Linked DNA regions of Prosthecodimorpha staleyi. The protein of the gene in region 1 interacts with the protein of each later gene in a pairwise test. Links are inferred from orthologs where the notes say so. Each region holds a gene or a part of one and is shown on either strand. Other genes may lie near its edges.

Evidence for each region. The genes of interacting proteins can lie anywhere in the genome.
Region 2: the proteins of KL771_RS12165 (region 1) and sufA interact in binary tests that used the Escherichia coli proteins (3 or more experiments, as listed by UniProt). The link is inferred for Prosthecodimorpha staleyi from one-to-one orthologs.

What each region holds. Positions count from the first base shown.
Region 1 is NZ_JAHHZF010000005.1:325,507-329,603, forward strand. The notes cover bases 608-3,464. They hold KL771_RS12165 (2Fe-2S iron-sulfur cluster-binding protein), read right to left. Parts: upstream 2,268-3,464; coding sequence 1,947-2,267; downstream 608-1,946. Other genes in these bases: KL771_RS12160 (NAD(P)/FAD-dependent oxidoreductase), read right to left, coding at 608-1,653; KL771_RS12170 (Hpt domain-containing protein), read right to left, coding at 2,361-2,759; KL771_RS12175 (hypothetical protein), read right to left, coding at 2,884-3,171. In the rest of the region: KL771_RS12155 (class I SAM-dependent methyltransferase), read right to left, coding at 1-569; more of KL771_RS12160, read right to left, coding at 595-607; KL771_RS12180 (apolipoprotein A-IV repeat region-like domain-containing protein), read left to right, coding at 3,488-4,097. UniProt on the Escherichia coli protein: Ferredoxin are iron-sulfur proteins that transfer electrons in a wide variety of metabolic reactions. Although the function of this ferredoxin is unknown it is probable that it has a role as a cellular electron transfer protein.
Region 2 is NZ_JAHHZF010000001.1:488,779-492,145, reverse strand. Bases 1-2,747 are described here. They hold sufA (Fe-S cluster assembly scaffold SufA), read left to right. Parts: upstream 1-1,064; coding sequence 1,065-1,430; downstream 1,431-2,747. Other genes in these bases: KL771_RS02070 (NnrU family protein), read left to right, coding at 2,653-2,747; KL771_RS02075 (competence protein CoiA), read left to right, coding at 1,520-2,461; KL771_RS02085 (SUF system Fe-S cluster assembly protein), read left to right, coding at 657-1,052; KL771_RS02090 (cysteine desulfurase), read left to right, coding at 1-585. In the rest of the region: more of KL771_RS02070, read left to right, coding at 2,748-3,237. UniProt on the Escherichia coli protein: Is able to transfer iron-sulfur clusters to apo-ferredoxin. Multiple cycles of [2Fe2S] cluster formation and transfer are observed, suggesting that IscA acts catalytically.

The sequences.
Region 1 (4,097 bases):
GTCATGGTCAGATCCGGCCGATACTGCTGCAGGATCGGGATCAGCTTCCAGACGTCGCCGGTCCAGGCCGATCGATAGACGGGATCGCGCCGTGCCGCCGGATTGGGCCGGCGCTCGGTCATCTCCGCATTGACCGGGATGCAGTCGTGCAGGAAGACGATGCTGCCGGCATGGGCATAGCGTTCGGCGTTGATGAAGTCGCGCAGCAGATACTCGAACTGGTGCATCCCGTCGAGAAAGGCGACATCGTAGCCGCCGGGCAGATAGCGGAACAAATCCTCGCTGGCGAAGAAGTCGTCGCTGGTCATCTGGAACAGAAAGAGGCGCGACTTGCCGCGCGTGAAGTCGTTGGCGACCCGGCCCATCTGCGGGTCGACGCCGACGGCGTCGCACCCAAAGCAGGCCATGCTGGCGCCGAGATTGACCCCGATCTCGAAATAGCGATGCGGCTTCCGGCGGCGGTGAACCTCGGCGAGCACCTTCAGATAGGACCGCCCCTTGCGCGGGAAGCGCAGAAGCGGACCGGTCGCGGCGTCGCCATCGACCGGAACTGCGGCCACATCCGTCATCGGGCTGCCTTCGCCAATGCCCGGGTCACGAGACGCCGAGCTTCTTCTGCAGGCTGGTCGAACTGGTCGTGTACTGGAACACGATGCGCTGGCCGGGCGCGACGATGCGCTTCGCCGCCTGCGCCATCAGCGCGACCTCGTGGAAGCCGGACAGGATCAGCTTGAGCTTGCCCGGATAGGTATTGATGTCGCCGACCGCGAAGATGCCGGGTTCGGACGTCTCGAACTTCTCGGTGTCGACCGGGATCAGATTCTCATGCAGGTTCAAGCCCCAGTCGGCGATCGGCCCGAGCTTCATGGTCAGCCCGAAGAAGGGCAGCATGCGGGTGGCGGCGATCTCGCGCGCCGTGCCGTCGTTGAGCTTCACCTGGACGCCGGACAGGTGCCCGTCGGCGCCGGCCAAGCCCGTCACCTGCCCCAACACCAGGTCGAGCTTGCCCTCGGCGACCAGGCTGCGCATCCGCTCGACCGAATGCGGGGCGGCGCGGAACTCGTCGCGCCGGTGCATCAGCGTCACCCTCCGGGCGATCGGCTGCAGGTTGAGCGTCCAGTCGAGTGCGGAATCGCCGCCGCCGACGATCAGCACGTCCTGGTCGCGGAACGCCTCCATCCGGCGCACCGCATAGAAGACCGAAGTCCCCTCATAGGCCTCGATCCCCGGCACCGGCGGGCGCTTCGGCTGGAACGAACCGCCGCCGGCCGCGATCACCACCACCTTGGCGTGGAACCGGGTGCCGAGATCGGTCGTCACCGCGAAGCCGCCCTCCGGCAGCCGCGCCACCGTCTCGACCATCTGCGAATAGTGGAACACCGGGCTGAACGGCCGCGCCTGCTCCATCAGTTTCTCGACCAGCTCCTGGGCGCCAACGACCGGGTAGCCGGGAATGTCGTAGATCGGCTTCTCCGGATAGAGCTCGGCGCATTGGCCGCCGGGCCGATCCAGGATGTCGACCAAGTGGCAGCGCATGTCGAGCAGGCCGAGTTCGAAGACCGCGAAGATGCCGACCGGGCCGGCTCCGATGACGAGGACATCGGTTGTGATCGCGTCGGAGGCATTCACATCGGGAGCGATGGTTTCGGACATGCGCATCTGACCGGGCGATGGCGGCCGCGCCGCCGGGTTGGGACCCGACCTATAGGATGGTTCGGCCGCGCGGGCCAGAGCGGAGGACTGCGGGCCGACAACACGCGCCCCTGAGACCACCGCTCGGACAGTCCCGGCCGCGCGGCGCTGCGCAACCGGCGAACCTCCTGCGCAACGGCGTCGCGCACCGGATTGCCGGGCAATGGATTGCAACGGCTTGCAATGGCCAGCAAGGGGCGCCGCGGCGTCCGGATCGGGGCCGGCGGCTCGGCCGTGCCCACGATCCGGCCGGGTCAGGCCTGGCGTTCGGGTGTCCGGACGACGAGACCGTCGAGCGCGGCGGTCACCTTGATCTGGCAGGACAGCCGGGAGGTCGGGCGGACGTCGTAGGCGAAGTCCAGCATGTCCTCTTCCATCGGCTCCGGCGCCCCGACCTTGGCATACCAGGCCTCGTCCACATAGACATGGCAGGTCGCGCAGGCACAGGCGCCGCCGCATTCGGCCTCGATGCCGGGCACCATGTTGCGGATCGCATTCTCCATCACGGTGGAGCCGATCTCGGCCTCCACGGTCTGCTCGGCGCCGGCTGCGGAAATGAAGGTGATCTTGGGCATCGGGATCTCGGGCTCGGGAGGCAGGGGAAGGGCAGCGCCCGAGATAAAGGCTCGGGCGGGAAGGTCAAGACGGCGCGAGGGCGCTGCGGCCGATTAGGCCCGATTCCCCAGTTCCTGGCGGATCACCCGATCGACCGCCTCGACGGCCGCGGTCAGTTCGCCGAACAGATGCGCGGCGTCGCCGGGGACCCGCTCGGCCATTTCGACCGCCTCGGCGAGCCGGGCGACGCGGAACGCCCCGATGCCGCGGGCCGATCCCTTCAGCGTGTGGGCCGCCCGGCGGCCGCTGTCGGCATCGGCCGCCGACCGGATGCGATCCAGCAGCGCCTGGGATTGCGCCAGGAACATGCCGAGCACTTCGTGCTGCAGGTCGCGGCTGCCGAAGGTCATGCGGTCGAGATGGGCGAAGTCCAAGGGCCGGCCGTCGCCGCCGACCGGGCGGACGGCGTCCCGACGAACCGCTCCGAAGCCGACATCGCCTCCATCTCTCATCGCCCGCTCTCCCGCCGATCCTCGTCGAGAGAAGCCCCGTAGAGGCCAAGGAGACGTAAATTCCGCTGCCGAAAGAAGGCGATCGCGCAATACGGTAAAGGAAAGGTGGAGGCCACCGACCGGCTCAGCCCTCCGCCTTGCCGCCGAGCGCGCGCCGACCGGCCGCGGTCAGCCGGGCGACCACCCAGTCCGGTTTCATCGGATTGTCGAACCACGGCTCTGCCCAGCCCTTTTCCAGACAGGCGCGGATGGTGCGGTGCGGGAACTCCTGCCCGTCGGAATCGAACAGCGGCAACTTGCCGCCCGGCTGCCCGAGCCCCTGCTCCAGGTAGCGCCGCTGGCTCGCACTGGGCCGGCCCGGCGCCGCCGGCGCCTTCGCGCCCGGATTTCCCCCGGCCCCGTCGGTCCCCATGCGGCCGCCATCTTTCTGCTTTTTCAAGGAATGCAATGGATCAATCCGGTTGCCCCTGGGCATGGCCGCCCCCGTTAACGATGATGAGGGAAAACCCCCGCCAATGGTTCCAACTTCGTTAATGACATATTACCATCAAGGTGCGGCAACTTACGAGGAGGCTTGAGAATCGGGGTATTCCCCGTTTCTTCAAAGCCTTGTCCGGTGAATACGACGTCGTGCATGAAGCGACGCGGGATCGGTCGTCAGTCTCCAAGGCCATGGAGGCGGCGACCGACAGAGGGTACCGAGTACGGACGCGAGGCAGTAGATCACGATGGCGACCAATCAAAACAAGCAGATGGATCCTGCCGAGGCCGCCCTTTCGGCCGTCGAGGAAGCCCTGAAGCTGGATTTCGGCGGCCCGGAGGATTCGCCTCCCGCCACCTCGACGCCGATCGATGCTCCGCCCGCGGCCTCCGCCGCCCCACCCCGTCCCGAGCGCAAGCCGACCGTCACCAAGCGCATGGTCACGCGCCCGACCGGCGCGCGCTCCCCGCTGGATTCCCTGCCGCCTGAAGAGGAACTGACCGCGATCGTCGAGGCGCCGCCGCCGTCCCCGGCCGCGACCGAGCGTACCGCCGCAACCCGGATGCCGTCCGCCGCCGCCGCGGCACCGGCGCCCCATACCGCGGCTCCGTCCGCCGCCGCCGAACCGGCACGGGCCGCGGACGCCCCGCGCCCGACCGAGGCGCGCACGTCCGAGACCCGCCCCTCCCCGCGCCCGCCGGCCAATGACGACCGCCAGTCGGTCGGCAACCTCATCCACCGCTTCGGCCAGAAGCCCTCGCAGACGCCGCTGTGGATCGCGCTGATCGCCTCGATCGTCTGGCTTGGCCTGGTCACCGTGCTGATCATGACCAGCTTCGGCGGCTTCCTGCGCAGCG
Region 2 (3,367 bases), on another replicon or contig:
CAGGACCTCGGCGTCGACTTCTACGGCGTCACCGGCCACAAGCTCTACGGCCCGACCGGGATCGGCGTTCTCTACGGCCGGCGCGAACTCCTCGCGGAGATGCCGCCTTTCCTCGGCGGCGGCGAGATGATCCGCGACGTGACCAAGGAAAACGTCACCTACGGCGAGCCGCCGCATCGCTTCGAGGCCGGCACGCCGCCGATCATCGAGGCGGTCGGGCTCGGCGCTGCGCTGCGCTACATAGAGGATATCGGCCGCGCCCGGATTGCCGCCCACGAAGCGAGCTTGCGCGACTATGCCCATGAGCGGCTGTCGCAGATCAACCGCGTGCGCATCTTCGGGACCGCGCCCGGCAAGGGGGCGATCGTCTCCTTCGAACTCGAGGGCGCCCATGCCCATGACGTAGCGACGATCCTGGATCGCTACGGGGTTGCGGTGCGCGCAGGCACCCATTGCGCCCAGCCGCTCTTGCAACGTTTCGGCGTCACCTCCACATGCCGTGCCAGCATGGGCCTCTACAATACCCGCCTGGAGATCGACCGGCTTGCCGAAGCTCTTCAAAAGGCACATGATTTCTTTGCATGACGGATGGACGGTCCGGCATGCGACCGCGTGCCGGGCGGGAAACGAGACTGGACGGGCGAGGGCCGATGGCCATGGACGCAAGAGTGAACGACACCGAACCGCTCGGACAGCCGCCGGCTGCGCCGGAAAGACAGGCGGCGAGCGCGATTCCGGCCGAGGAACTGGAGCGCCTGACGACCGACATCATCGGCGCCCTGAAGACGGTCTACGATCCCGAGATTCCGGCCGACATCTACGAACTCGGCCTGATCTACAGGATCGATATCGACGACGACCGCAATGTCGATATCGACATGACGCTGACCGCTCCGGGCTGTCCGGTCGCCGGCGAGATGCCGGGCTGGGTTGAGAATGCGGTCAATTCCGTGTCGGGCGTCGGCGACGTGCGCGTGCGCATGGTGTTCGATCCGCCGTGGGATCAGGGACGCATGTCCGACGAGGCGCGCGTGGCGCTGGACTGGTATTGAGGGACGACATCCATGTTCGGATTGAAGGTCATCTCGCTCACCGACGCGGCCGCAGAGCGCGTCAAGGAGATCATGTCCGGCTCGGAGCGCCCGATCCAGGGTCTCCGGCTCGGCGTCAAGAAGGGCGGCTGCGCCGGCATGTCCTATACGATGGACTATGTCGAGACGCCCGATCCCAAGGACGACGTGGTCGACGAGAAGGGCGTGAAGGTCTTCGTCGATCCCAAGGCCGCCCTGTTCCTGCTCGGAACCACGATGGATTTCGAGACCAGCAAGCTGTCCTCCGGCTTCGTGTTCCGCAATCCCAACGAGGTTTCGGCCTGCGGCTGCGGCGAATCCGTCGAACTGAAGCCCGCCGAGATCGCCGGGACGCATTGACCCGGGGCACATTGACCGGGGTGCATTGACCTTGATGCATTGGCCGGTTCGGGCCGCGCGGCCCGGGTCTCGCCGTCGGGGGCGGTCGGATGCTGGTTGCCGAACGTGACGGCCTTCTGATCGATGCGGCGGCGGCGCGCCGCCATGACGGCTTCGTCTGCCCGGAATGCGGCCGGGCCTTGATCCTGCGCCGCGGCGACCTGAAGGTATCCCACTTCGCCCATTTGCCGCCGGTCGAGTGCCGGGAGGCACGCGGCGAGACGGAGGCCCACCACTGGGCCAAGGCGGCGCTGCGCGACGCCTTCCTTGAACGCCGCATGGAGGCGGAGGTCGAACGGCGGCTGGTCGGTGATCCGGCCGAGCGGCGGACCGACCTCGCCCTGGCCTTGCCGGGCGGCGGCATGGTGGCGATCGAAATCCAGCGCTCCGACCTGACCGTCGCCGAACTTCGCACGCGCACCGCCAGCTACATGCGCGCGTCCGTCCCGGTCCTCTGGGTCGGTCTCGTCGACGCCGCTCTGGCGGAACGGATCGCGGCCGGGCGGCCGGGAGCCGGGCAGTCGCCCGAGGGGCTGTTTCTGGATCGCCTGCCGCTGCCGGCCTGGGCGCGTTTTGCCGGCCGTCTGGCGTTCGGCCGCGGCGCCTGGCTCGATCCGGCCACCGGGGCGCTGTGGATCGGTCGGCAGGAAGTCGCCCGCCAGTTCGCCGCACCCTTCCGCCGCGGCGATCCCGAGACCGGATTCCAGGATGTCGGTGGCCGCTGGAGTTCGATGAAGACCCGCGTCGACCTGCGCCTGCATGGGCCCGTGCCGCTGCGGGACCTGATCGTGCGGGCCTCGCGCCGGCGGGCGGCGCGGATCGGCGGCATGGACCTGCCGGCCGGACCGATCGCCTGGTTCGACACCGAAGACGGTCTCGACGGCCGCATCGAGGCGTTCACGCGCGGCTACCGCGCCGCGCGGGCGGCCGTGCTCGGACGCCCCGGCGCCGCCGCGCCCGACCGGACGCGCGCCGGGCGTCCTGCGCCGTGAATGCGCCGGCCTTTTTTACGCCCGGCCGCATTGAACGGCCGGCCATGCTCTGCGACAACGAAACCGCCTCGCCTTTGGAATGCTTCCAGGGTTCCGGACCGTCGGAACGCAGGCCGGGTCACGCGCCAATCGCGTCTCCGGGCGGCGCGCCGGCCGCGGCTTCGCCCGGAAACGCTTGAGGAACCGCCGCCATGCCGATCCTGCTTCTCGTTCTGGGTCTCGTGCTCTTTCTCGGGGCCCATATGCTGCCGACCCGGCCGGCCCTGCGCGGCGCGCTGGTCGGCCGCTTCGGGCAGACCGGCTATGCCGGCCTGTTTGCGATCGCTTCGCTCGGCGGCCTCGCCCTGGTGGTCTGGGGCTATGGCGCGGCGCGGTCCTCCGGCCTGACCGGATCGATGGTGCTCTACGATCCGCCGGCCTGGACGCGCCATCTGGTCGCGTTGCTGATGATCCCGGTCTTCCCGCTGCTTGCCGCCACCGGGAGCACGTCGCGAATCCGCACGATCGTCAAGCATCCGATGCTGGTCGCCGTGAAGCTCTGGGCGGTCGCGCATCTGATCGCCAATGGCAGCGTCCCGGACGTGATCCTGTTCGGTTCGATTCTGGCCTGGGCGGTGGTCGACCGCATCTCGGTCAAGCGGCGCGGCGCCCAGACGCCGCCGGCCGTCGCGCGGTGGACGCAGCGCGACACGATCGCCGTGGTGGTCGGTCTCGCGCTCTATCTCGCCTTCGTGTTCCGCCTGCATCTGTGGCTGATCGGCGTCAGTCCGGTCTGACCGCAACCTGTCGGGTCGGTCGGGTGGGTGCGGACGCAAATCCGCCACGAAAAGGATCGAATCCGGCGCGACAGCAGGGAGGTCGGTTTTCGACCCGCCCGATTTGCGGGGATCGAGCCCTCCGGCTATG